2 regions of the Micromonospora sp. WMMD729 genome follow, and region 1 is predicted to be linked to the other one. Evidence: riboswitches for the same ligand, from Rfam matches in the RefSeq annotation. Region 1 holds a riboswitch; the other holds the start of a gene.
What was found. A riboswitch is a leader RNA that binds a small molecule or an ion and turns the genes downstream of it on or off. The one in region 1 is predicted to bind cobalamin.
Positions count from the first base shown of each region.

Region 2: linked by a shared signal. The riboswitch ahead of cobN (cobaltochelatase subunit CobN) and the one ahead of ACN263_RS11470 (ribonucleoside-diphosphate reductase subunit alpha) in region 1 are both predicted to bind cobalamin.

Region 1 is NZ_CP186059.1:2,508,457-2,522,659, forward strand. Features, by position in the region: gene ACN263_RS11450 (GH92 family glycosyl hydrolase) at 1-5,056, shown strand, start outside; gene ACN263_RS11455 (histidine phosphatase family protein) at 5,168-5,764, opposite strand; gene ACN263_RS11460 (CbtA family protein) at 5,761-6,525, opposite strand; gene ACN263_RS11465 (CbtB domain-containing protein) at 6,516-6,719, opposite strand; cobalamin riboswitch at 6,777-6,850, opposite strand; cobalamin riboswitch at 7,026-7,239, shown strand; gene ACN263_RS11470 (ribonucleoside-diphosphate reductase subunit alpha) at 7,379-9,760, shown strand; gene ACN263_RS11475 (ribonucleotide-diphosphate reductase subunit beta) at 9,814-10,809, shown strand; gene ACN263_RS11480 (family 43 glycosylhydrolase) at 10,972-12,786, opposite strand; gene ACN263_RS11485 (FadR/GntR family transcriptional regulator) at 13,197-13,967, opposite strand; gene ACN263_RS11490 (ABC transporter substrate-binding protein) at 14,118-14,203, shown strand, end outside.
Region 2 is NZ_CP186059.1:3,250,365-3,264,567, forward strand. Features, by position in the region: gene ACN263_RS15055 (VWA domain-containing protein) at 1-367, opposite strand, end outside; gene cobN (cobaltochelatase subunit CobN) at 364-4,032, opposite strand; cobalamin riboswitch at 4,297-4,473, opposite strand; gene ACN263_RS15065 (hypothetical protein) at 4,801-5,136, opposite strand; gene ACN263_RS15070 (RNA polymerase sigma factor) at 5,261-5,836, shown strand; gene ACN263_RS15075 (hypothetical protein) at 5,829-6,548, shown strand; gene ACN263_RS15080 (ATP-binding protein) at 6,571-8,835, opposite strand; gene ACN263_RS15085 (hypothetical protein) at 9,087-9,590, shown strand; gene helR (RNA polymerase recycling motor ATPase HelR) at 9,717-11,873, shown strand; gene ACN263_RS15095 (hypothetical protein) at 11,884-12,546, shown strand; gene ACN263_RS15100 (aldo/keto reductase) at 12,617-13,513, opposite strand; gene ACN263_RS15105 (MFS transporter) at 13,587-14,203, opposite strand, start outside.

The DNA of each region.
Region 1 (14,203 bases):
CAACACGACGGCCTACGGCTGGTACCGGCTGGCGATCTCCGCGAACTCCGGCGACTCCCTCACCCAGCTCGCCGGCTGGGACATCAGCGACGGCTCGGACGTCCGACCGCCGGCCACTCCCATGGTCACCGAGATCGGCCCCGGGCCGGTCGGCGGCTACACGACGAAGCCGGGCGTCGGCTTCACCGGGCTGGCCGCGCTGCGCTACCACGGTGGCGCGCAGACCGGCGGCCGCTCGTACGCGACGAACAAGCTGTTCGACGTCGACATCCCGGTCGGGCCGAAGACCCGCCTGTCGTACCGGATCTTCCCCGAGTTCACCGGCCAGGACGCCAGCTACCCGTCCACCTACGCCTCGGTCGACCTGCGCTTCACCGACGGCAGCTACCTCAGTGGACGCTCGGCCGTCGACCAGCACGGCAATTCGCTGACGCCGGCCGGTCAGGGCGCGGCCAAGGCGCTCTTCGCCGACCAGTGGAACGCGGTCAGCGCCGACCTCGGCGCCGTCGCGCGCGGCAAGACGATCGACCGCATCCTGCTCGCGTACGACGACCCGCAGGCCACCGAGGAGACCCTGTTCCAGGGGTGGCTCGACGACGTCGAGGTGACCGGGAGCCCGGCTGCGATCGACGGCTCCCGGCTGACGAACTACGTCGACACCCGCCGTGGCACCAACTCCACGAGCGGGTTCTCGCGCGGCAACAACCTGCCGATCACCGCCGTGCCCAACGGGTTCAACTTCTTCACCCCGGTGACCGACGCGACCTCGGACTCCTGGGAGTACGACTACCACCGCGCCAACAACGCCGCCAACCTGCCCACCCTGCAGGGCCTCGCGATCTCCCACGAGCCCAGCCCGTGGATGGGCGACCGCAACCAGATGTCGGTGATGCCGGTGGCCGGCGACGGGCCGCTCACCGGGTCACCCGCCGGCCGGGCGCTGGCCTTCCGCCACGAGGACGAGACGGCACGGCCGGACCTCTACCGGGTCGCGCTGCAGAACGGCCTGGTCGCCGAGATGACGCCGACCGACCACGCCGGCATCATGCGGTTCACCTTCGGGCCGGGACCGTCCACCGGAAGTCTCGTCTTCGCCAAGGGCACCTTCACCATCGGGACGGACAGCACGTTCACCGGCTGGGTCGACAACGGAAGCGGTCTCTCGGCCGGGCGGAGCCGGATGTTCGTGTCCGGCACGTTCGACCGGGCGCCGACGGCGGTGACCGCGACGTCCGCGACCTTCGACGTCGCCGCGAACCGGCAGGTCACGATGCGGATCGCGACCTCGTTCCTCTCCGTCGACCAGGCCCGGCGCAACCTCGACCTGGAGGTGACCGGCCGGAGCTTCGACGCGATCCGCGACGCCGCCACCGCCGCCTGGAAGGACCGCCTCGGCCGGGTCGAGCTGCGGGGCGCGACCGAGACGCAGTTGGTCACCATGTACTCCAACCTGTACCGGCTGAACCTCTACCCGAACTCGCAGTCGGAGAACACCGGCACCGCCGCCGCCCCGCGCTGGCAGTACGCCAGCCCGGTGTCCGCGCCGACCGGCACGTCGACCGCCACCCGTACCGGCGCGAAGATCGTCGACGGGCAGATCTACGTCAACAACGGGTTCTGGGACACCTACCGCACGGTGTGGCCCGCGTACTCGCTGCTCTACCCGGACGTCGCCGCGCGGATCGCGGACGGGTTCGTCCAGCACTACCGTGACGGTGGCTGGATCGCCCGCTGGTCGTCGCCCGGCTATGCCGACCTGATGACCGGCACCAGCGCGAACGTGGCCCTGGCGCAGGCGTACCTCACCGGGGTCAAGCTGCCCGACCCGCTCGCGGCGTACGACGCGGCCGTCAAGGACGCGACGGTCGCCTCCGGGCGCGGCGCGGTCGGCCGCAAGGGCATCGAGACGTCGCTGTTCCTCGGCTACACGCCGACCAGCACCGGCGAGTCGGTGTCGTGGGCGCTGGAGGGCTACATCAACGACTACGGCATCGGCAACATGGCCGCCGCGCTGGCCAAGGACCCGGCCACGCCGAAGTCCCGACGCGACCAGCTCAAGGAGGAGTCCCGCTACTTCCTGGAGCGGGCCCGCAACTACGTCCATCTCTTCGACCCGAAGACGAAGCTCTTCCAGGGCCGCGACGCGGCCGGCACGTTCCTCGCCGGTGACCCGCTGGACTGGGGTGGGGTGTACACCGAGACCAACGGCTGGAACTTCGCGTTCACCGCGCAGCAGGACCCCCGGGGCCTGATCAACCTGTACGGCGGGCAGCAGAGGTTGCGCGACAAGCTCGACACCTTCTTCGCCACGCCGGAGAACGCCGACCGCCCCGGCGGCTACGGCGGCGTCATCCACGAGATGATCGAGGCCCGCGCGGTGCGGATGGGGCAGCTCGGCATGAGCAACCAGCCGTCGCACCACATCCCGTACCTGTACGACGTCGCCGGCGCTCCCGCCAAGACGCAGGCGGCGGTGCGCGAGATCCTGCGGCGTCTCTACGTGGGCAGCGAGATCGGCCAGGGCTACCTGGGTGACGAGGACAACGGCGAGATGTCGGCCTGGTACGTGCTCAGCTCGCTGGGCATCTACCCGTTGCAGGCGGGCTCGACCCACTGGGCTATCGGCTCGCCGCAGTTCACCCGGATGACCGTGCACCGCCCGACCGGCGACATCGTGGTCAACGCCGCGAACAACAACAACCGCAACGTGTACGTGCAGAGCGTGAAGGTCAACGGCAAAAAGCAACGCGCCGTCTCCGTCGACGTGTCCGCGCTCGCCAAGGGCGGCACGATCGACTTCCAGATGGGACCGAACCCGTCCTCGTGGGGCACCGGTCCGGACGCCGCGCCCCCGTCGCTGACCAAAGGCAACGCCGTACCGCAGCCGTTGCAGGACGTCACCGGGCCGGGTCTGGGCACCGCCACCGTCGGTACGGGTCAGGACGCGTCGACGCTCTTCGACGACTCGTCCACCACCCAGTTGACCGCGTCGTCGGGTACGCCGCAGATCGGCTGGACCACCCGTGGCGGCCGGCAGCAGCCGACCTACTACACGATCACCTCCGGCGCGGCCGCGGGCGACCCGGCCGACTGGCGGTTGCAGGGTTCCACCGACGGCCTCACCTGGAACACGCTGGACTCGCGGGCGGACGAGGTGTTCCGCTGGCGCAACCAGACCCGGCCGTTCCGGATCGACAAGCCCGGGCGGTACTCCCGGTTCCGCCTGGTCGTGACGAAGACCGTCGGCGCGGCGCAACCGAACCTGGCCGAGATCGAACTGCTCGCCGGCGGCGACCTCGACCTGGGCGGCGGCGACATCACGGTGACCGCCACCGACGGCGCGCACGCCCGCTCCGGCGCGCCCGTCACGCTGGCCCTGGCCACCGTCACCGGTGGCGTCGCCGACGACTACCGCGCCACGATCGACTGGGGCGACGGCTCACCGGCCACCGAAGGCACGCTGACGCTGAGTTCCCGGGAGGTCTACCGGGTCAGCGGCGAGCACACCTACGCCACGCCCGGGTACCACCAGGCGAGCGTCACGGTGACCGACGGCGTCGGTCAGGGCTCGGTGACGGTCGGCGTCGACGTCGCGTACGCGGCGAAGTCCAGCCTCACCGCGGCGTTCGACACCGTGTGTGTCGGTGACGAGGGCACCCTCGCGGCGGACTGCGACGCGAAGTCGTGGGCGTACTCGCGGGCCGCGCTGGCGGCGGCCGGCGTGACCCGGGGGCAGCGGCACCAGGTGCCGGGCACCGCGCTGGGCTTCACCCTGCCGCAGGTCCCGGCCGGACAGCCGGACAACGCCACCGGCAACGGCGCGACGATCGCCCTGCGCCTGCCGGCCGACGCCACGAGCATCTCGTTCATCGGCGCCGGCACGCAGGGCAACCAGGACACCACCGGCACGGCGACCTTCAGCGACGGCAGCACCGCCAGCGTTCCGATCCGGTTCAGTGACTGGACGCTGGGCGGCAACGCCAACGGCACGCCGTCGTACGGCAACATCGTGGTGGCGAAGTCCGCGTACCGGCTCAGCGGCACCAGCCGCGACGGCGCCCAGCCGTTCCTGTTCGCCACCACGCCGTACCAGATCCCGGCGGGCAGGACGCTGGTGTCGGTGACCCTGCCGACGCAGACCGGCGATCCGCGCTCGGCGGGCCGGATCCACGTGTTCGCCGTCGCCGACGACGGCACTCCGGCCGCCGCGCTGGTAGCCAGCGCTCCGGGCGGCCAGAGCGTCGACGCCGGGCAGGTCCTCACGGCGAACCTCGGATCGGTGACCGGCGGTGTCCCCGACACCACCGGCTACCGGGCCCGCGTCCAGTGGGGCGACGGCAGCGTTCCGCAGGACGCCACGGTCGGCGCGGACGGCGCGCTGAGCGGCCGGCACACCTACGCCGGCGCGGGCACCTACACGGTGCGCGTCACCGCGTGGGACACGCTGTCCAGCAGCACCGCCACGTTCACCGTGACGGTCCGGCCGGCCGGGGCGGCCACCACCCTCGCTGTGTCCGGCACCCAGTCGGTCACCGCCGGTGACGCGGTCACGGTCGTCGGCAGCGGGTTCACCGCCGGCGAGCGGGTGACGGTGGGCCTCGCGGCCGGCACCACCCGCGAGGTGACGGTCTCGGCGTCCGCGACGGGCACGGTCCGCGCGACCGTCCCGACCTCCGGGGACACGCCGCCGGGGCGGTACGCGGTCCGCGCCACCGGAGCGTCGTCGAGCATGCCGGCGACGGCGACCGTGCAGGTGAGCGCGGGTTCGGCGGACCCGGCCTACCAGCCGCGCCTGACGGTGCCCACACCGACCGCGCCGCGCGGCACGGCGATCACCGTCGACGGTGCCGGCTTCGCGCCGAACGAGACGATCACGGTGAGCCTCGGCGACGGTCGTCGGGTCGGCACGGTACGCGCGAACGGTGACGGCATCGTCGCCGGTGGGACCGTGGCCGTTCCGGATTCGATGGAGCCCGGAGTCACCAGTGTGACGCTGTCCGGGGCCCGCTCGAAGGCGACGGTGTCCCAACCGTTCACGGTCACCGGCACGAAGTAAGCCGGGAGCACCTCAGTCGGGCGGGCCGTGCTCCACGGCCCGCCCGACATCCGTTCCGGTCCGGCTGCCCCGAATCTGGGGCAGCTCGACAGGGGCCGTGGTGAAGGTTCGTCACCCCTTCGCCCATGCCGGCGCCGCGTCCAGGCGGAGGTGCCAGTGTGGGCCGTGGTCGGTGAGGTGGACGATCGCCAGCGGCGCGACGTCGAACTGCCGGTACGTCGCCAATGGCAGACCCAGGGCGTGCACGAGCGCGACCCGGATCACGAGCGGGTGGGTGACGGCCGTGACCCGTCGGCCGACGCCACGCTGGGCGTCCAGCCACCGACCGACGCGCCGTCGCAGCGCGACGATCGACTCACCACCGTGCGGCGCGGCGTCCGGCGTGGACAGCCACTCGCGCAGCGCGTCGGGCCGCTCCGCCGCGATCTCCGCGAGGGGTCGGCCGGTCCAGTCGCCGTAGTCGCAGTCGGCCAGCGCCGCCTCGACGGTGGGCGCGAGGCCGAAGATCTCGGCGGTCTCGACGGCCGCCGCCGCAGGGCTGGACAGACATGCCACGGTGTCGCCCGCCCGCCGGCCGGTGTCGGCGGGGGAGAGGGCGAGGGCGGCCCGCCGGCCGCCCTCGTCCAGGTTGTCGTTTCCACCGAACCGGTTCTGCCGCAGGGCCGCGGTGTGACCGTGGGCAACCAGCCGTAGGCGGGTGACGCTCACCCGGCCAGTCGTGCGCCGGCGGCCGCCAGCCGCCGGTGCATCAGGGCGGCGAAGAGCAGGCCGATCCCGGTCCACAGCACGGTCTGGGTGCCGAGCGAGGCGAGCCGGAAGCTCCACAGCAGCGTCGCCGGGAAGTCACCGGGGACCTCCTGGAACGACGGCAGCACCACGTACGACACGACGGTGACCAGCAGGAACCCACCGACCGCGGCACTGGCCCGCAGCCAGACCGGCGCGTGCTCGCCCACCGATCGGTAGCCGAGCGAACCGGACCAGACCGCGACCAGGCCGAGCACCACCATCAGCAGGTAGGTGACCGTGCGCTGGTCGATGGTGGCGGGGTCGCCGACGGCCGGCGGATTCGGCGGGTACTTGAGGAACGGCACGATCACCGCGCCGAGCAGCGCGCCGGCGGCCAGCAGCAGCCCCGACCGGCCGTCGTCGACGGTGCGCCGACGACGGGCGAGCAGGACGTACGCGGTGGCCAACAGGCCGCCCATGGCGACTCCGAACAGGCCGGTGGCCAGGAAAAGACCGCCGCGTTGCCCGTTGCGACCGACCACGGCGTCCTCGCCGTGCTGGTGCCCGTCGGCGGCGGGCTCGGCGTGCGTGGCCGCCTCCTCGATGGCGATGGCCGCCTCGACGTGTGGCTCTCCGACGACGTAGGCGAACGTCCCGGCGAGCAGGCCGGCCACCAGGCCGGCGAGCAGCCCGCGCAGCAGGACCGTGACGAACGTGGGTGCGGTGCCGGTCAGTGGCACGGGACACCGAGCAGGTGCCGGCCGTCGTGCATCAGCTCGTGCAGGTACGTCCCGCTGCGCGAGACCGCCCCCTGGTCGAAGGCGACGAGGTAGGTCAGCAGGGCGAGCGCGGCGACGGTGGCCAGCACCGTCCACAGCAGACGGGTCGGGACAGCGGGGTGCGCCAGCGGCTGGCTGGACGTGGAACTGGACATGCGTGACGAACCTCCTCGGGGATGACGCGTCCCCATCGCAAGGCTGCGGACGAGCGAGCGTCCTGGCTCGCAACCCCCGGGCTGGGGGCCGCTCACAGTGGCGCGACCGCGCCGGATTCTCACCGGCTTCCCTCGCGTCGCCGCAGATAGTGGGTCGACCGTATCCGGGCCGGATGGGTCGGTCAAGCCGATGGCGGCGGTCGGCGGCAACGCCGGCCGATGGACCGATCGACGACGGCCGTCACCGTTGAGCGCGACACGCCGAGCCCGACATGTGGGGTGTGACAAACGTGCCCGCCCCTATATATGGTGTCGACCGCAGCTGGTTCGGTCGCTCGTCAGGAGTGGCCGAGGCAAGAGGGAACCCGGTGGAAATCCGGGACTGCCCCGCAGCGGTGAGTGGGAACGACCGCCGTCATCGGCACTGGGCCACCGGCCTGGGAAGCGACGGCCAGTAGGTGACCGGGTATGCCCGGGCGCGCCCGCGAGTCCGAAGACCTGCCAGCGCGCCGCGTACCCGAGCCCGGGCGCGCGGTGGTCCGAGGCCGCGTGGGACGGCCGACGCCAGCCGACCCATGCCGTACGGGCGTGGCGTTCGACGGTGTCGGTCTCCTCGTGTCCGAGGGCCCTGGAGGTCCCGAACTCGCGAGGAGCAAGTGGTGACAGTCACCGAGGTGGTCCCGGTCAACGGCGAAGCCCCGCGCTCGGTTCCCGTGCGGGTCCGTACCCGCGACGGCGGTACCGAGGCCGTGGACGTGCACCGGATCGTGCGGACGGTCGAGCGGTGGGCCGACGATCTGCCCGACGTCGACCCGATGCGGGTGGCGACCCGTACGATCAGCGGCCTGTACGACGGCGCGACGACGGCCGAGCTGTCCTGGTTGACCATCCAGACCGCAGCCGAGCTGATCGGCGTGGAGCCGCAGTGCTCGCGCCTCGCCGCCCGGCTGCTCGCCAGTGAGGTGGACCGGGAGGTACGCCGGCAGGACATCGCGTCGTTCAGCGCGGCGATCCGGACCGCTCATGCCCAGGGCCTGATCGGCGACGACACCGCCGCGTTCGTCGCCGCGCACGCCCGGGTGCTCGACGACGCCGTGGACGCCGACGGCGACCGCCGCTTCGAGTACTTCGGCCTGCGCACGGTCTACGACCGGTACCTGCTGCGCCACCCGACGAGCCGCCAGGTGCTGGAGACCCCGCAGTACTGGCTGCTGCGGGTGGCCTGCGGCCTGTCCCGCGCCCCGGACGAGGCAATCGACTTCTACCGGCTGATGTCCAGCCTCGCCTATCTGCCCAGCTCGCCGACGCTGTTCAACTCCGGCACCCGACACACCCAGATGTCCTCGTGCTACCTCGTGGACTCGCCGCGCGACGAGTTGGACTCGATCTACGCGCGCTACGCCCAGGTCGCCAGCCTGTCCAAGTTCGCCGGTGGCATCGGCATCGCGTACTCCCGGGTCCGGTCCCGGGGCGCGCTGATCCGTGGCACGAACGGACAGTCCAACGGCATCGTGCCGTGGCTGCGCACACTGGACGCCAGCGTCGCGGCGGTCAACCAGGGCGGCCGGCGCAAGGGCGCGGCCTGCGTCTACCTGGAGCCGTGGCACCCGGACATCGAGGAGTTCCTCCAGCTACGGGACAACACCGGTGAGGACGCCCGGCGTACCCACAACCTCAACCTGGCCAACTGGATCCCGGACGAGTTCATGCGCCGGGTCGAGGCGGACGAGATGTGGTCCCTGTTCGACCCGAACGAGGTGCCCGAACTGCCGGACCTGTGGGGAGAGCGGTTCGACGCGGCGTACCGGGCCGCCGAGGCGCAGGGCCGCTACGTGCGGCAGGTCCCGGCCCGCGAGCTGTACGGGAAGATGATGCGGACCCTCGCGCAGACTGGCAACGGCTGGATGACCTTCAAGGACGCGTCCAACCGGCTGTGCAACCAGACCGCCGAGCCGGGCAACGTGGTGCACCTCTCCAACCTCTGCACCGAGATCGTCGAGGTGTCCAGCGACGACGAGACCGCCGTCTGCAACCTCGGTTCGGTGAACGTCGCCGCCCACCTGACCGACGACGGCATCGACTGGGAACGGCTGCGTGCCACCGTCCGGACGGCGGTGACGTTCCTCGACCGGGTCATCGACATCAACTACTACCCGACCCCGCAGGCGGCGGCGAGCAATCCCCGCTGGCGGCCGGTCGGGCTCGGGCTGATGGGGCTGCAGGACGTGTTCTTCGCGTTGCGGTTGCCGTTCGACGCGCCGGCCGCCCGGGAGCTGTCCACGCGGATCAGCGAGGAGCTGTACCTGACCGCGCTGGAAACCTCCGCCGACCTGGCCCGCCGGTTCGGCGCGCACCCGGCGTTCGCGCAGACCCGGGCCGCGCGGGGGGACCTGCAACCGGACCTGTGGGGAGTCGAGGGTACGCAGACCGCGCGCTGGGACGCGCTGCGCCAGCAGGTGCGGGAGTACGGGCTGCGCAACTCGCTGCTGGTGGCGGTCGCGCCCACCGCGACGATCGCCTCGATCGCCGGCTGCTACGAGTGCGTCGAGCCGCAGGTGTCCAACCTGTTCAAGCGCGAGACGCTGTCGGGGGAGTTCCTCCAGGTCAATACCGCTCTCGTGCGCGAGTTGAAGGCCCGCGGCCGGTGGACCGAGCAGATCCGTTCGGCAATCAAGCGGGCCGACGGCTCGGTGCAGTCCATCGCGGAGCTGCCGGCCGACGTGCGGGAGCTGTTCCGTACCGCGTGGGAGCTGCCGCAGCGGGCGCTGATCGACCTGGCCGCCGCCCGCGCGCCGTTCATCGACCAGTCCCAGTCGCTGAACCTGTTCCTGGCGTCGCCCACCATCGGCAAGCTCTCCTCGATGTACCTGTACGCCTGGAAGTCCGGGCTGAAGACCACGTACTACCTACGGTCCCGGCCGGCCACCCGGATCCAGCAGGCCACCGTCAGCGCGGTGCCGCCCCTCGCTCCCGTCGCCGTCGACGCCGAGGCGCTGGCCTGCTCGCTGGAGAACCCCGAGTCCTGCGAGGCGTGCCAGTGACCGTCGCCGACACCACCACGACCGACAGCACCACCGACGCGAGGACCACGCACATGCTGCTCGACCCCGGGATGGACCTGACCCTTCGTCCGATGCGCTACCCGCACTTCTTCGACCGGTTCCGGGACGCCATCCGCAACACCTGGACGGTGGAGGAGGTCGACCTGCACGCCGACCTGGCCGACCTGGACCGGCTGTCACCGGCCGAGCGGCACCTGGTCAGCCGCCTCGTCGCGTTCTTCGCCACCGGCGACACGATCGTCGCCAACAACCTGGTGCTCAACCTGTACCAGCACGTCAACAGCCCGGAGGGTCGGCTCTACCTGTCCCGGCAGCTGTTCGAGGAGGCCGTGCACGTCCAGTTCTACCTCAACCTGCTCGACACGTACGTGCCGGACGAGAGCGAGCGGTTCGCGGCCTTCGCCGCCATCGAGAACATCCCCTCGATCCGTCGCAAGGCGGACTTCTGCTTCCGGTGGATCGACTCCCTGCACGACCTGCGGGAGCTGCGTACCCGCGAGGACCGACGGGCCTTCCTGCTCAACCTGATCTGCTTCGCCGCCTGCATCGAGGGGCTGTTCTTCTACGGCGCGTTCGCGTACGTGTACTTCCTGCGCTCGCGGGGTCTGCTGCACGGGCTGGCCTCCGGGACCAACTGGGTGTTCCGCGACGAGTCGATGCACATGGCGTTCGCGTTCGACGTGGTCGACACCGTACGCGCCGAGGAGCCCGACCTGTTCGACGACGACCTGGCCGACCAGGTCCGCCGGATGCTCACCGAGGCGGTCGAGTGCGAGGTCCAGTTCGCCGAGGACCTGGTGGGTCAGGGGGTGCCCGGGCTCACCCTGGCGGACATGCGCCAGTACCTCCAGCACGTCGCCGACCGCCGTCTCGCGCAGCTCGGGATCGCGCCGCACTACGGGTCGGCCAACCCGTTCGCCTTCATGGAGTTGCAGGACGTGCAGGAGCTGTCCAACTTCTTCGAACGGCGGGTGTCCGCGTACCAGGTCGGGGTGACCGGCACGGTCGCCTTCGACGACGACTTCTAGAACCCCCACCCCACCCCCGCCCCGCCCCGTCGATCATGAAGTTGTTGCGCCCCTATCGGCGTGTCGGGGGCATTAACTTCATGATCGACGTCGGCGGCGGACGGGGTGTGGGGATGGGGTGGGGGTGTTCTTGGGGGTGGGGAACGGGGGACGTGGGAGGGGTCAGGCGGGGGTGCAGGTGGGGGTCGTGGTGGGCGGACTGGACGAGGTGATGGAACTGAGGTAGCCGGCGGTGGTCGACGCGCCCGGCGCGAGTTGGCCGTTGTAGCCGGCGTTCGCGACGGTCACCTGACTACCCGACTGGGTGAGGGTGCCGTTCCAGACCTGGGACACCGTCTGGCCGCTGGCGAGCGTCCAGGTGACCCGCCAGCCGTTGAGCGCGGCCGACCCGGAGTTGGTGACCGTCAGCCGTCCCTCGAAGCCGCCCTGCCAGGTGTTCACCACCGTGTTGGTGACCCCGCAGGACGCCCCACCCGGACCGGTCGGCGTCGGCGTGGGAGTGGTCGTGGGCGTCGGAGTGGGCGTGGGCGTCGCGTCCACCGGCGGGGTCGGCGTCGGGGTCGGAGTCGGGGTGGGCGTCGTGCCGTTGGCCTGGAACTGCCACCAGTTGATGTTGAACAGGGTGCCGCTGCCGCCGGTGAACCGCAGGTACAGGTCCTGGGTGCCGGTGGCGCCGGAGACCGGGCAGGAGACGGTCTGCCAGGTCTGCCAGCCGCCGGTGCCGGGTACCGCGCAGCTGCCCACCCGGGTGCCGGTGGGACCACCGAGGCGCAGTTCGATGGTGCCGCCGGACGTCGCCGACGCGACTCGGGCGGAGAAGGAGGTCGCGCCCGTACCGAAGCCGACGCCCTTGACCTTGACGTAGTCCCCGTTCTCGATCCACCCGACGTTCATCCCGCCCTCGCTGGCGGCCTCGGTCTCGATGCCGGAGCCCCAGGCGATGGTCTCGGCCTCCTGCCGCACGTACGGGTTGAGCGTGCCGATCTGCGGCGCACCCGTCGTGGTCATGTTGATCGTCGGGATGGTGCCGTTGGTGTTGTAGGTGAACTTCTCCACGGCGACCGAGCGGGTGTAACCGCCACCGCCCGGCAGCGCCCCGTTGTGGTAGAAGAAGTACGAGCCGCCGTTGAAGTCGATGACTCCGGGGTGGTTGGTGAAGCTCGCTCCCTGGCGGGGCATGACCGTGCCACGGTAGGTCCACGGGCCGGTCGGGCCGGTGGCGGTCGAGTATCCGATGAACTCGGAGCAGCACTCCGCCGCGAACACGTTGTAGTAGATGCCGTTGCGCTTGTAGACCCACGGGCCCTCCTCGTAGAGGGTGGGCCGGCTCGCGTTGCCCGTCCGGGTGCCGAACCCGGCGGTGGTGAGCGGGATCTTGGTGGCGCTGCCGCTGTAGGAGATCATGTCCGCGTTCAGCCGGACGTACCACAGGTTCGGGTTGCCCCAGTACAGGTACGCCTGGCCGTCGTCGTCGATGAAGACCGTCGGGTCGATCTCGCCGTTGCCCACCAGGGGACGGCCGATGGCGTCCCGGAACGGTCCGGTGGGGCTGTCGGCGACCGCGACGCCGATGGCCATCGAGTTGGTGGCCCGGGCGGTGACCGGCACGTACCAGTAGAACTTGCCGTTGCGGGCGACGACCTGACCCGCCCACGCGTTGGCGCTCGCCCAGCTGAACGTGGCGACGCTCAGCGGCGAGCCGTGGTCGGTCCAGTTGACCATGTCGGCCGACGACCAGACCCGCCAGTCCTTCATGGTGAAGTACGTGGAGCCGTCCTCGTCGTGGCCGGTGTAGAGGTAGACCCGTCCGTTGTGGACCAGGGGCGCCGGGTCGGCCGTGTAGATGTGCTGGACGATCGGGTTGTCTGCGCGGGCGGCCGTGGCCGGCATCAGCGTCGAGACGAGCAGCAGGCTCGCGAGCCAGGCGAGGCCGCGCCGGAGCCGGCTCGTGGTCCGCGGTGGCGGGGTGGGGCGCATCGGTACCTCCAGGGTGGGTCACGACGGGCGGGGCGGCCCGCCGCGTGCGCTGGCGGCGTGTCGCGGGTGTCGTCGCGGGTCGTTCGGGGTGGGGCTGCGGGGTTTGCCGCGAGCACGGCGGGAGGCGCTCGCGTGTCCACCCGTGGCTCCCGCGTGCGGCGGCCCGCCGTACGTCGACGGCGGTGGTCAACGTCCCTGCGGGAGGCCCGGTCACCCACCAGTGGGCGTTGGTCATGCACTGCTCCATCGACCTCGCTGGATCGGATGGAGCGGTGAAGCGTGCCCTTCGCCTCTGCGGCCCGAGGGTAGTCTGTTATCGCTAACATTCTCAAGCGATGGATGGACCTGGATTTCACGCCGCCGTCACCGGCGGGTCGGCGCAGGGTCGTACGCAGCGATGGAAAGGCTGGTCAGCGCTGCAGTCGAGTCGGGCTTCCCGGTCCGCTGCGACGTACCAGCCACGCCTCGGTGATGTGCGTGAACATCGCCTGGGCCGCGCCGTCGGGGTCGCGGGCGGCGATGCGCTCGTAGATGCGCCGGTGCCCCTGGTTCGACGCCACGCACATGGCTCGTTCGGGCTGGCCCATGTAGCGCGCGGTGTTGACGACCTGACTCTCCAGGGACCGGACGACGCCCCGGGCGATGCGGTTCCCGGACGCCTGCATGACCGTGTCGTGGAAGGCGCGGTCGTGCTCCTGGTAGGTGACGTGGTCGTCGACCAACTCGTCCATCCGGTCCACCAGCGCCCGTAGCCGGTCGATCGTGCCCTCATCGGCGAGGCGGGCGGCCACGTTGGCCATGTCGGACTCCAAAACCCGGCGGGTGACCACCAGGTCGTCCAGGATCGCCAGGGTGTCGTCCTCGGCGATGGTCGCCGCGAGGACGAGTTCGTCGAGCATGTCCCACGACGAGGGTGGGGTGACGAGCGTTCCGCTGCCCTGGCGGACCTGCACGAGCCCCTTCTCCTGGAGGATCTTCACCGCCTCCCGGATGACGGTCCGGCTCACCGAGAAGGTCTCGCAGAGCACCGGCTCGGGGGGCAGTGGCGTACCCGAGGGGTGTGCTCCCTGAACGATGCGGGTCACCAGTTCGGCGGTGATCGCCTGAGCCAGATTCGTCGGGCGACGCGTCCAGGTCGGGGTCGCCGAGCCGTTGAGGGCCGACCGGTTCGATGTCGTCACGTTCACCTCCGCGTAGCCGCGGGAGCGGGCCCACGAGTCCGCCCCAGTGTACGGGCAACCGTTGACGTCAGACGTCATACGAGTTACGTTCTCGTCAATCTTGCATCGACGGCCGTTCCCAGGCCACTCCCCATATGAAGGTGAGCAACGATGAAGCAACGAGCAGTCTGGTCCGCGGTCCTCGTTGCAGGGCTGGCGCTGACAGGTTGTGGAAGCGCGACAGGTTCGGGTTCATC
Region 2 (14,203 bases), 740 kb from region 1:
GCTCGAAGGCGCGGACACCTTCGCCCAGCGCCTTCTCCAGGTCCAGCGACCCGACCACCCGGTCCTCGGCGGCCCCGACCGGCAGCTCGACGAGGCGCGCCGGCCCGGTCTCGGCCGCCGCTGCGGCGGGATGCGGGCCGTCCGGGCAGGCCGGGTCGGGTTCGGCGGGGTCACAGCCGAAGCGGCAGCCGGCGACCCGGCGCACCGGCGGCAGCAGCGCGGCGAGGGCCCGGACGGCGGTGGACTTGGCGGTGCCCTTCTCGCCCCGGACCAGGACCCCGCCGATCGCCGGGGACACCGCGTTGAGCAGCAGCGCCAGCCGCATGTCGGCCATGCCGAGCACGGCGCTGAACGGGTAGGTGGTCATGCCCGGTCCTCCAGGTCGCCCTCGCTGGCCAGGTACTCGTCGCGGAGCCGGTCGAGGGTGGCGGGCTCGGGCTTGGCCCACAGCCCCCGGTCGGCGGCCTCCAGCAGGCGCTCGGTGATCCCCCGCAGCGCCCACGGGTTGGACTGCTTGAGGAACTCCCGGGTGGTGTCGTCGAAGAGGTACGCGGCGGCCAGGTGCTCGTACATCCAGTCGTCCACCACACCGGCGGTGGCGTCGTAGCCGAACAGGTAGTCCACGGTGGCCGCCAGCTCGAACGCGCCCTTGTAGCCGTGCCGGCGCATCGCGGCGATCCACTTCGGGTTCACCACCCGGGCGCGGAACACCCGCCGGGTCTCCTCGCCCAGGGTGCGGGTGCGCACGTCGTGCGGCATGGCCGAGTCGCCCACGTACGCCGCCGGTGCCGTGCCGGTGAGGTGGCGGACCATCGCCACCATCCCGCCGTGGTACTGGAAGTAGTCGTCCGAGTCCACGATGTCGTGCTCGCGGGTGTCCTGGTTCTTCACCGCGACGGCGATCCGGGCGAAGGAGCGTTCCATGTCGGCACGCGCCTCCCGACCGTCCAGACCCCGGCCGTACGCGTAGCCGCCCCAGACCGCGTACACCTCGGCCAGGTCGGCGTCGTCACGCCAGGTCCGCGCGTCGATCAGCGGCAGCAGCCCGGCGCCGTACGCCCCGGGCTTGGAGCCGAAGATCCGGGCGGTGGCCCGCCGCTCGTCGCCGTGCTCGGCCACGTCGGCGGCGACGTGCGCCCGCAGGTAGTTCTCCTCGTCCGGCTCGTCCAGCGCGGCGACCCGCCGCACGGCGTCGTCGAGCAGCGCGACGACGTGCGGGAACGCGTCCCGGAAGAACCCGGAGATGCGGACGGTGACGTCGACGCGGGGCCGGCCCAGCTCGGCGGTCGGCACCACCTCGACGCCGGTGACCCGCCGGGACCGCTCGTCCCAGACCGGCCGGCAGCCCAGCAGCGCGAGCACCTCGGCGATGTCGTCGCCCTGGGTGCGCATCGCGCTGGTGCCCCACACGGTCAACCCCACCGAACGGGGGTACGACCCGGTGTCGGCGAGGTGCCGGGCCAGTAGCGAGTCCGCCAGGGCCATGCCGACGTCCCAGGCGTTGCGGCTGGGGATGGCCTTCGGGTCGACGGAGTAGAAGTTCCGGCCGGTGGGCAGCACGTTGACCAGACCCCGGGTGGGTGAGCCGGACGGGCCGGGTGGCACGAACCGGCCGTCCAGCGCCCCGAGGGTGTTCCGCAGCTCGTCGGTGGTGCGGTCGAGTCGGGGCACCAGTTCGGTGGCGGCGAAGCGCAGCACCGCCGCCGCGTCCGGGATCGGCTGGCCGGTCACCTCGGCGACCACCGCCTCGGCCGCGTCGGCGGCCCAGCCGAGGGTCTCCATGCCGACGACGAGCCGCCGGGCGAGTCCTTCGATGAGGTCGATGGCGTCGGCGGCCGTACCGGCAGGGCCGTCCACCGCGTCGGTCAGCGCGGCCGGCAGGGCGACCCGCTGCCCGGGCGTCGCGAGCAGTTCCTGCTCGTCGAGGGCGTACCCGGCGGCGAGGGCCTGCCGCAGGCCGGGCAGGGCGTACGCGCCGCCCCAGACCTGCGGGGCGCGCAGCACCGCGAGGACCAGGTTGATCCGGGGCTCACCGGTGGGCGCGTCGGCGAGGATGTGCAGGCCGTCGCGGATCTGCACGTCCTTGACCTCGCACAGGTAACCGTCGAGGTGCAGCACGAAGTCGTCGAAGTCGTCCGGGTCGGGCATCGCCTCGGCGTGCAGGTCGTGGTGCAGCTCGGCCGCGCGGACCAGGTCCCAGATCTGCGCCCGCACGGTGGGCACCTTGGCCGGGTCGAGCGCCTGCACGGTGGCGTACTCGTCCAGCAGCTGCTCCAGTTTGGCCAGGTCGCCGTAGGTCTCGGCGCGGGCCATCGGCGGCACCAGGTGGTCGACTACCACGGCGTGCGCCCGCCGCTTGGCCTGGGTGCCCTCACCGGGGTCGTTGACGATGAACGGGTAGACCAGCGGCAGGTCCGCGAGGACGGCGTCGGGCGCGCAGTCGGCGGCCAGGCCGAGACCCTTGCCGGGCAGCCATTCGAGGGTGCCGTGCTTGCCCAGGTGCACCACGGCGTCCGCGCCGAAGCCGCCGTCCGCGACCGGCGCGGCGAGCCAGCGGTACGCGGCCAGGTAGTGGTGGCTCGGTGGCAGGTCCGGGTCGTGGTAGATGGCGATCGGGTTCTCCCCGAAGCCGCGCGGCGGCTGGATCAGCAGCGCCACGTTGCCGAAGCGCAGGCCGGCGAGCACGATGTCGCCGCCGTCGGTGTACAGCTCGCCGGGCGGCTCACCCCAGTGCTCCCGCATCCGCTCGCGCAACTCCGCCGGTACCTGGTCGAACCACCGCCGGTACGTCGCCCCGGGAATCCGGGCCTCGGCGGCGGCCAACTGCTCCGGCGTGAGCCACTCCACGTCGTGCCCGCCGGCGGCGATCAGCGCGTGAATGAGCGCGTCACCGTCGGTGGGCGGCGGTGCGTGGCCCAGGTCGTAGCCGGCCTCGGCGAGCGCGGCGAAGAGCCGGACCGCCGAGGCGGGGGTGTCCAGCCCGACGGCGTTGCCGACCCGGGAGTGCTTGGTGGGGTACGAGCTGAGCACCACGGCGATCCGCTTGTCGGGGTTCGGCACGTACCGCAGGCGGGCGTGGCGGACCGCGATGCCGGCGACGCGGGCGGCCCGCTCCGGGTCGGCGGCGTACACCGAGAGGCCGTCGGCGTCGACCTGCTTGAACGAGAACGGCACGGTGACGATCCGGCCGTCGAACTCGGGGATGGCCACCTGCATCGCCGCGTCCAACGGGGACAGCCCGGCGTCGCTGCCCGCCCACTGCTCGCGGGTGCTGGTCAGGCAGAGCGCCTGGATGACCGGCACGTCCAGGGCGGCGAGCGCGCCGACGTCCCAGGCGTCCTCGTCGCCGCCTCCGGAGGCGTCCGCCGCGACCGCGCCACCGGCCGCGAGGACGGTGACCAGCAGCGCGTCGCAGCGGGCGAAGAGCCCGAGCGGGCCGGCGCCGGTGGTCAGCCCGCGCAGCGAGCCGCAGAAGATCGGCAGGGGGTTGCCGCCGGCCGCGCGGACCGCCTCGGCCAACACGTCGACGAAGGCGGTGTTGCCGGCCAGGGCGTGCGCCCGGTAGAAGACGATCCCGATGGTGGGCCGATCCGGTTCGCCGGGGTGCTCGCCGTGCACGCCGTACGCCGGGGTCGGCGTGGGCGCGGCGAACCCCTCGCCGGTGAGCAGGACCGTGTCGGAGAGGAACCGGGCCAGCTCCCCCAGGTTGTCCGGCCCGCCCTCGACCAGGTACGCGAGGGCCTGGGCGACGACGCCGGACGGCACCGTGGAGACCGCCATCAGCTCCGCGTCGGGCACCGCCTCGCCGCCGAGCACGACCGTGGGTACGCCGCTGGCGAGCACCGCGGCGAGGCCGTCCGGCCACGCCTGCCGACCGCCGAGCAGGCGTACGACGGCGAGATCGACCCCGTCGAGCAGGGCGGGTACCGCGTCGGCCGCCACCCGGGCGGGGTTGGCGAGCCGGTAGTCGGCGTCGCTGGCGCGGGCAGCCAGCAGGTCGGTGTCGGCGGTGGAGAGCAGCAGAATGCGCACGGCAGGCTCCGGACGGTAACATCGGCGCGCTCGCGGCAGCGATTCGGCGACGACGTGCGGGTAGGCGCGGGGTTCAGCAGGCACCGCGACCCGGACCGCTCACCGGCATGGGGCCGGCGGCGACGGGTGGCGTGGTGCGGACCTCAGCGGCGAACGGAGACGATGCCGATCGCGGCGGCAGCACGGTCGCGATACGTGAGACGGCAGCGGCCGTCGATGATGGAGACGCCATGCGTCATCGGGTCCTCCTCGGGTGTCCACGCCCTGGGGTACGTCCCGACGGCCGAAGTATCCTGGCTTCCGGATCGGCGCTCTCCCCCGGCCTTCCAACCGCAGACACACGGCCGTGACTCACGAGGGGGGATCACTCCCCGGTGACAGTGGCGGGACCGCGTCGGATTCGCACCGACTTCCTTCACTGCCGTCAGGCCGCGAATGCTGCCACACCGCCGCGCTGCCGGTCAACGCCGCCCCGGCCCGCCGCACGGGCGTGACCCACCGACACCTGGGCGGGCGACGCGACCGCGGAGCAGCACGCCGCGACGCCCCGGATCCCTGCTCGGCGTCCTTTGCTCTGCTTACCCATAGGCGACAGTGACGGCGTCTAACCGTTGCCTATAGGTAAGCAGAGCAAAGGAGGCCACACACGCCCTGGGCTGCGCGATCGCCGGCGCGGCGGCACGGAGCAACCGCGCAGGCCGGGCACCGTCGGCGCTCGGCGGCTCCGCCGGGAGCAAGGGTGGTGCGGTGGACCGTGCGGGGCGGGTCTCAGCGGGCGTGGCGCTCCGGGTGTGCCCGATTCCACACCCGCATCCGCTCCGGGTAACCGGTGCGGGCCGCCTCGTACAGCGGCACCGCGTGCTTACGGGCGATGTCGCCCGCCGCGCGGGGCGTGCCGGTACGGCGCCGGATCCACTCCCCGTCGTGGGCGATCGCGACCACGGTGGTGTCGGTGGCGGTCGTCTCCGGTTCCAGGTAGAACTCCACACCCCGCCGGCTGGCGACGAACGCCTCCAGCGCGGCGAGGTCGTCCCGGGTGGCCTCTCGGTCCAGCTTCGTCGGGGTCCCCTCGCCGCCGCGAGACCGCCGGTTGAACCAGCCCATGCCCTGCCCCTCTCCTCGACGCCACTCCCAGTTCAGCACCGATTCCTGGCAATACGCTGCACGCCGGGTGCGAGAAATCTGACTCCTGCGGGGCGGAACCCGACGCGCGCGGGTGGTGTCATCAGTGCGAGTCCGACCGGAGGTTCCCCTGGACGACGACGTGCTCGTCACCCGCGCCCGAGCCGGCGACCTGGAGGCGTACGACCTCCTGGTCGCCCGGCACACCGCGTCCGCGTACCGGACGGCGGTGCTGCTCGGCGCGGGATCGGACTCCGAGGACGTCGTCCAGGAGGCGTTCGTGAAGGGCTATCGCAAGCTGTCCCGCTACCGGGGCGAGTCGTCCTTCCGCTCCTGGTTGCTCGCGATCGTCGCCAACGAGACCCGGAACCTGCACCGGTCCCGCACGCGCCGCGACGGCCTGGTCCTGCGCGCGGCGGCGAACCCCCCACCCGAGATCGCCGAGGATGACGCCGTCGGCGCGGTCCTGGCCGGCGAACGTCGGGCCGCGTTGGTGGCGGCCCTGCGGCAACTGCCGGTACGTGACCGCGAGGTGATCGTCTGTCGGTTCTTCCTCGATCTCGGCGAGCAGGAGACGGGCGTCATGCTGGGCTGGCCCCGGGGCACGGTGAAGTCGCGTACCTCACGGGCACTGGCGAAGCTGCGGGCCCTGCTCGCCGACGAGGCGGTGCACCATGGATGACCTCGAGGCGGAGCTGCGGGAGTTGGGCGGGTGGTTGGAGACGCCCGCCGCGCCGGACGTCACCGCACGGGTGCACGACCGGCTCGTCGGGCGCGTACCCGGATGGCGACGGTGGCGCTCCCTGGCCGCGGCGGCGCTGGCGGCCCTGCTGGTCGCGGCGCTGCCGCCGACGCGTGCCGCCGTCGCCGACGCGGTCGGCGAGGTGCTGCGCTTCGCCGGCGTCGGCATCGTCACGTCGTCCACGCCGTCGTCGCCGCAGGACGAGCCGTCACCCCTGCCGTCGCTGCGAATGGTGGGGCTCGACGAGGCGCGCCGGGCGGTACGTTTCCCGGTCCGGGTGCCGGCCGCGCTCGGCCCACCGGAGCGGGTGTCGGTCGCCGACCCCGACGGCACCGGCGCCTACCGGGTCGCGACGCTGCTCTACCAGGGTCGCGGCGTCCGCCTCGACGCGTTCGACGGTCGCCTCGACCTGGCCTTTCACAAGCGGACCAGCCGGCCGGGAGTGGAGTGGACGCAGGTCGAGGGCGACTTCGCCGTCTGGGTGGACGGTCCGCACGTGCTGTCCTACGTCGACCGGTCGGGCCAGATCCGCCGGGAGACCGCCCGACTCGCCGCGTCGACCCTGATCTGGGAGCAGGCCGGCGTGACCTACCGGCTGGAGGGTGCCCGCGACATGGCCGAGGCGCTCGAGATCGCCCGGTCGCTTCCCTGACCACCGTGGCCCTTCCGGGCTCTCAGTGCGGCAGCAGGCCGATCCGCTGCTCGACCTGGACGGCTTCGGCCTCGCGCCCCTGCACGCGCAGCAGGACGACCAGGCGCTGCCAGGCGTCGTGGGCGTCGCCGTGCTGCCCGAGGCTCTCGTGCAGTTCCCCCAGGCTCTCCAGGCAGTCCGCCTCGCCCCGGGTGTTGCCGACGTCGTGGTAGACCGCGAGCGCCTGCCGGTAGTAGGCCAACGCCGAGTGCTGCTGGCCGGTGTTGCCGGCGAGCAGACCGAGGCTGTGCAGGGTGTCCGCTTCGCCGTCGGGGTGCCCGTGCTCCCGGAACAGCGTCAGGGCCTGCGAACAACTGTCCTGGGCCTCCTCGTAGCGTCCCAACTGGGCGCACTCCCAGCCGATCGCGTTGAGGACCCGCGCCACCTCGACCATGTCGGCGAGATCCTGGAACTCGGTCAACGCCTCACGGGCGTGGACCAGCGCCTGCCGGGGGTCTCCGGCGCGGTCCGCGCTGACGCTCAGCGCGTAGTGGCCCCGGGCCAGTTCGGCGGCGTCGCCGGCCTCGCGCGCGCGGTCCACGGCCAGGCGCAGGTGACGTACGCCCTCGTCGTACTGGCCGTTCTGGCTGTGGGCCTGGCCCAGATATCGGTGTGCCATGGCACTCGCCGAGATGTTGTCGCTCTGCTCGGTGGCGGTCAGGCCCATGCGCCACACCGCGAGTTGGTCGGTGACCTGTCGACGGCGGGCGTGGAAGGTCACCAACGTCCGGGCCAGTTGCCACACCTGTGCAAACCACTGCCGTTCCATGGCCAGGCGCTGACTCTCGCGCACGCGTTCGTGTTCGGCGTCGAACCAGGACATGGCCGCGCTCGCGTCCGTCAGCGCCACCGGCGTGCAGCCGGGCGACGGTGGGCCGAGGACGAGTGGATGGCGGCGCGGATCGAGGAGCCGGTCGGCGGCGCAGGCGGTGTGCAGGTAGAAGTCGACCAGCCGGCGTACCGCCTCCTGGTCCTCGCCACCGGGTCGGGCCCGGCCCCGCTGTGCGCTGTAGAGGTGGACCAGGTCGTGCATCCGGAAGCGGCCGGGCGCGTGCTGCCGGAGCAGCGCCGTGTCCTCCAACTCCCGCGCCAGCTCCTGTGCCCGCTGGGTGGAGGTGGCGGCCAGGCTCGCCAGGGCGGGCAGGCTGATGTCGACCGCCGGAACCAGACCGAGGAGGTCGAACAACGCGCCGGCCGGCGGGCTCAGTGCCCGGTACGACCAGGAGAAGACCGCGCGGAGGTCGGCCCGCAGCTCTCCGGTGGTCAGGGCGTCGAGGCGGACGCTGCTGTCGTGCAGGTCACGGACCACACCGTCGAGCGGGTGGTCGGGATAGGTGGCGGCCCGGGACGCCACGATCGCCAGCGCCAACGGCAGGCCGCCGCAGTGCCGCACCAGCGCGTCGAGGGCCTGGCGGTGCTGGTCCACCCGGCCTGGGCCGAGGTGGGCGCCGAGCAGGTCCCGCGCCTCGGTCTCGGACAGCTTGTCCAGGGTGAGTGTCCTCGCGCCGTGGGTGACGGCCAGGCCGCGGAGCTGGTGCCGGCTGGTGATGAGGACCGTGCAGGTCGGGCTGCCGGGCAACAGCGGGATGACGTGATCGGTGTCGCGGACGTTGTCGAGCAGGACGAGCATGCGGCGTTTCGCGACCAGACTGCGGAACAACGCCGCCTGTGCGTCCACCGGGTCCGGTACGGAGCCGGGCGGCACGCCCAGGGCCTGGAGGAAGCCCCGCAGCGTCACGGTGGCCGGCACCGGTGTGGGGTCCGGCCCGAACCCGCGAAGGTCGGCGTACAGCTGCCCGTCCGGGAACTGGTCGGCGTTGGTGTGGGCCCACTGCAACACCAGCGACGTCTTGCCGATCCCGCCCGCACCGCCGACGGCGGAGATCAGGACCGTCCGGCTCGACGGGTGCGGTTGGCCGATGGTGGCGTCGAGGAAGCGCAACTCGTCGGTTCGGCCGGTGAACAGTGCGGGCGGGGCGGGCAACTGTCGCGGCACCGGCGCCCGCACACTGCCGCTGTCCAGGTCGGCGGTCGCGGCGGACGCCATGGCCAGCCGGTTGCGGGCCGCCAGCCAGGCACGGACGTCCTGGCCCGGCGCGCAGGCACGGACGAAGGCGATCAACGTGTCCGGCCGGGGCAGTGCGTCGCGGCGCAGGGTGTCGGCGATGGTGCTGCGGGCCAGCACCACTCCGCGCCGGGCCGCTCGCTGCTCCAACTGCCGGTAGGTGCAGCCCGAGTCTTCCTTCAACCGACGGAGCAGACCTACGAACTCCGCCGCGTCGCGGGCTCCGTCAGGCCCCCCGCCAACCATTCTTTTCATGGTCCGGGTCGCGGAATTCGTGCGCAACCCCGGTCGGTCGCTGTCCAACCGGTGGGCGGAACAGTTCGGGACACGGCCGGAATCGGCCCCGACAGAGCCGCGGTGCGCGGGGCGAGGAACCCGTTCGACCGAGGTGGTGTCTTCCTGGTGTGGGGCACACGTCGTCGAGAGGTAACGCCATGGTCACCTGGGGCAGGCTTCTGCTGGGGACGGTCCTGCTGCTGGCGGGTTGCACGGTCGCGGGGCCGGCCGCTCCTGCGGCGGACCGGGATTCCACCACACCGACCGGCTGCGCGGGGCACGTCGAGACGGGGTCGCTGCCCGACTGGGCGGACGAGGGGTTCCACGGGGACACCCGCATGCCGCACGTCTTCGGCGCAGGGGGCGAGATCGTGGCGGTGCTGTTCGGCCATCCGCTGGCGCAGGTCCGGCCGGACGGGTCGAGCAACAAGATCCTCTGGGTGGCCCGACCCGCGACGGCCTCGCCGGCCGCGGACGCGTCGACCACGTTGAAGATCACCGCCACGCTGGACGGCACCGACACGAGAGTGACCCACGAGGTCGCCGGAGGGCCGGGGCCGTCGATCATCGACATGCCCCGAGCGGGCTGCTGGCATCTCGACCTGAGCTGGGCCGGGCGCACCGACACGATGGATCTTGTCTACGCCGAACGGAAGCCCTGACGACGGGGAACAGCACCTCCCGCCATATCCAACATATACCGCATGGGGGGACTTGCGGCAAGGCCCCCGCCGTGCCGCAGAATGGCCCGTCCACGGCCATGACCTGCGGAAACGGGAGCCCTGAGTATGAACGTGTCGTCGGCGGCGGCCAGCGTGTTCGACCTTCCCGAGAACCTGGCCGCCAAGGCCGACCCGGCGCTCATCGCCCGGGACGAGCAGCACTTCGCCGCGATCGCGGCGAGCCTTGAGCGGTCGATCGTCGACCTGTCCGACCGCCTCGACGCCGAGCGCCGGGCACCCGCCGGCAAGGGTCGGCAGGCGGTCGTCCGGGACGAGGAGGTCCGGCGGCTGACCGCCCGCCTGCGTGCGCTGCGGCGATTCGGTCTGGACCTGTGCCTCGGCCGCATCGTGCCCGCGGACGACCCCGAGCCCGTCTACATCGGACGGTTCGGCCTCAGCGACGGTGAGGGCCGGCGGCTGCTGCTCGACTGGCGCTCACCGGCCGCCGCGCCGTTCTTCGGGGCGACCCACGCCGACCCGATGGGCCTGGCGAGCCGACGCCGGTACCGCTGGACCCTCGGCCGGATCAGCGACTACTGGGACGAGGTGTTCACCCCCGACGGGTTCGAGGGGCACGCCGCGCTGGACGACCAGTCGGCGTTCATCGCCAGCCTCGGCGGCAACCGGTCGGCCCGGATGCGTGACGTGCTCGGCACCATCCAGGCCGACCAGGACGCCATCATCCGGGCCGGATCACGCGGCGCGCTCGTCGTCGACGGTGGTCCCGGCACCGGCAAGACCGTCGTCGCCCTGCACCGCACCGCGTACCTGCTCTACTCCGACCCGCGCCTGCGGCAGGGGCGCGGCGGCGTGCTGTTCGTCGGGCCGCACCAGCCCTACCTGGCGTACGTCGCCGATGTCCTGCCCAGCCTCGGCGAGGAGGACGTGCAGACCTGCACCCTGCGGGACCTGGTACCCGAGGGCGCCACGGCGACCGTCGAGACCGACCCGGAGGTGGACCGCCTCAAGTCCTCGGCCGAGCTGGTACGGGCGGTCGACGCGGCCGTGCGCTTCTACGAGGAACCGCCGACGACGGCGCTGACCGTACCGGCCGGCGACACCGACCTGCGGCTGAGCGCCGACGACTGGGCCCAGGCGTTCGAGGCGCCCGGACCGGGAACCCCGCACAACGAGGCCCGCGACGAGATCTGGGACGAACTGCTGACCATCCTGCTCGGCAGGTACGACGGCGACGAGCCCGAGGACCTGGTGCGCGCGGCGCTGCGGCGCGACCCGGAACTCCGTACCACGGTCAACCGGGCCTGGCCGCTGCTCGACGCGGCCGACATCGTGGCGGACCTGTGGTCGGTGCCCGCCTATCTGCGCCGGTGCGCCCCCTGGCTCGGCCCCGACGACGTCCGCCGGCTCCAGCGCGCCGACGCCCGCGCGTGGACGGTGTCCGACCTGCCGCTGCTGGACGCGGCACGACAGCGGCTCGGCGACGCGGAGGCGTCCGGTCGTACCCGCCGTCGCGCGGCCACCCTCGCGGCCGAGCGCGCGCGCATGGCGACGGTCGTCGACGAGCTGATCGAGGCGCACACCTACGACGACGGCGAGGGCGTGCTGTCGAGCCTGCGTCAACTGGACCTGCAGGACGCGCTTGTCGACGAGGCCGTCCTGCCCGGCGTCGCCGCGGATCTGCTGGCCGGTCCGTTCGCGCACATCGTGGTGGACGAGGCGCAGGAGCTGACCGACGCGCAGTGGCAGATGCTGCTGTCGCGGTGCCCGTCGCGCAGCTTCACCATCGTCGGAGACCGGGCCCAGGCCCGGCACGGGTTCACCGGGTCGTGGGCGGAACGCCTCGCCCGCGTCGGCCTCGACGGGGTGACCCTGACCTCGCTGACCATCAACTACCGGACGCCCCGGGAGGTCATGGCGCAGGCCGAACCGGTCATCCGGGCCGTACTCCCGGACGCGAACGTGCCGACCTCGATCCGCGGCAACGGGATCCCCGTCATCCACGCGTCGGTGGCCGACCGGGACGCCATCGTGGACGGTTGGCTCGCCGAGCACGCCGAGGGGATCGCCTGCGTCATCGGCGACCCGACGTTCACGTCCACGGACCGGGTCCGGTCGTCGACCCCGGAGCTGGCCAAGGGGCTCGAATTCGACCTGGTCGTCCTCGTCAACCCGCACTCGTTCGGCGCGGGCGTCCAGGGGGCCGTCGACAGGTACGTGGCGATGACCCGCGCCACCCGGCAACTCGTCATCCTCACGGATTAGGCTGCCGGACGTGCCGGACGACGTGCGGAAGGCGGCGGCCCGCGACAACGCGCGCTGGTGCGCCGCCATGTGCGCCAGCCACGGACTCACCGGCCGGATCGACGCCGACGCGTGGTCGGTGCCCCGCCGCTCCCCACAGTGGTATCCGGACGCGGTCACCCTGCGCCCCGACGTCGACCCGGCAGCGCTGCTGGCGCGGATCGACGCCGGGGCGGGCGCGTCGGTGAAGGACAGCTTCGCCGACCTCGACCTGACGCCGTACGGGTTCCGGGTGCTCTTCGACGCGCAGTGGATCCACCGCCCACCGGCCGATCCGCCGCCCGGCCCGCCGCTCACCCGCGTCACCACCGGGTACGAGCTGGCGGCCTGGGCGAGCGCGCACGGCGGTGGGAGCCTGTTCCGACCAGCGCTGCTGACCGATCCACGCGTCGCGGTGCTGGCCCGCCACGACCCGGACGGCACGGTCGTCGGCGGTGCGGTGCTCAGCGGCGACGATCCGTGCGGCGTCTCCAACGTGTTCGCGCACACCGCCGACCTGGACGAGATCTGGCGGGCGGTCGTCGCCACCCGCCCCGGCGTGCCCCTGGTCGGCTACGAGTCCGCGCCGGACCTCCCCCCGCCCCTGCGGGCCGGCTTCGTCCCGGCGGGCCCGCTCCGCGTCTGGCTCCGGTGATCATGAAGTTATGGACACGACACGCCGGCATCGACGGCAATAACTTCATGATCACCGGAGCCAAGGTCGGTCAGCCCAGGCGGGTCAGGTCGTCGGGTGTCAGGTGGAGGGCGGCGGCGGCGATGTTCTCCTCGAGGTGTGCCGGGTCGCCGGTGCCGGGGATGGCGAGGACGTGGGGGCCCTGGTGCAGGGTCCAGGCCAGGCGTACCTGCTGGGGCGTGACGCCGTGCTCGCGGGCGACCGCCTCGACGGCCGCGCCCGGCGCGGCGGTCGCGCCCTTCTCCCGGCCCGTTCCGGCCAGCGCGAAGAACGGCACGTAGGCGATCCCCCGCTCACCGCAGGCCCGGACGAAGGCGTCCTGCTCCCGGTAGGCGTCCACCCCGTAGTTGTTCTGCACGCAGACCACGGGCGCGATGCCGGCCACCTCGTCCAGTTGCTCGGGCCGCGCGTTGGACAGCCCGAGGTGCCGGATCAGGCCGGCGTCGCGCAGCTCGGCCAGGGCGCCGAACCGTTCGGCCAGCGGCGCCGGACCCGGCCCTCGGCCGAGCCGCAGGTTCACCACGTCGAGCTGCTCGCGGCCGAGACGACGCAGGTTCTCCTCGACCTGCGCGCGGAGCTGCGCGGGAGTGACCGCCTCGCCGAACCCGGCCACCGGGTCGTAGCCGAAGCCGACCTTGGTGGCGATCACCAGATCCTCGGGGTACGGGGCGAGGGCCGCCCGGATCAGCTCGGTGGCGTACCGGGCGGGACCGGTGCCCACCCGCAGGGTTCCGCCGGGCGAGACGTAGAACGCGGCGGTGTCGATGTGGTTGACGCCCAGCTCCACCGCGCGGCGCAGCAGGGCCACCGCGCGCTCGCTGTCAGGGTTCGCGGTGATCCGCATCGAGCCGAAGCCCATCCGGCGCACCGGGCGGTCGCCCAGGGTCCAGCTGCCCGCCGCGGCGGCGGTGATCTCGTCGGTTGGCATCGGGCGACCGTAGCCAGCTCGGGCGCGCGGCGCACTCGGCCGCGCGCCCGATACCGGTACGCCCCGATCCGGGTTAGTTTTGTGGTGTTGCCGGAGCCTGCTCGGCGGCGCGCGGCGGGCGCAGCGCCGGCACCAGGGCCAGCGTCGGCAGGAGCAGCAGCGGCACCACCAGCAGCGCCCGCAGGACGCCGACGTGGTCGCCGAGCAGCCCCAGCAACGGCGGGCCACCCAGGAACGCCGTGTAGCCGATCACCGCGACGACGCTGACCCGTACCGCCGCGTGCGCCTCCTCGTCGGCCGCCGCGCTCATGCCGACGGGGAAGCCGAGTGACGCGCCGATCCCCCACAGCGCGACGCCGACGATGGCCACCGGTCCCGAGCCGGCCAGCACGGCCAGCGTCGCGCCGGCGGCGGCGAGCAGGATGGTGCCGCTGAGCACCGGCACCCTCCCCCAACGGTCCAACGCGACCGTGCCGGCGGTCCGGCCGAGCGTCATGCCGACGACGAACACGCCGAAGACCGCCGCCCCGGCCGCCTCGCTCAGGTCCCGGCCGTCCACGAACGCGACCGCCAGCCAGTCGTTGGCGCTGCCCTCGGCGAAGGCCGCCACCAGCACGAACAGCCCGATCAGCAGGGTGCGGGGCTCGCGCCAGGCGGCGAGCTGAGCCCGTCGACGGGCGGCCGGGCTGG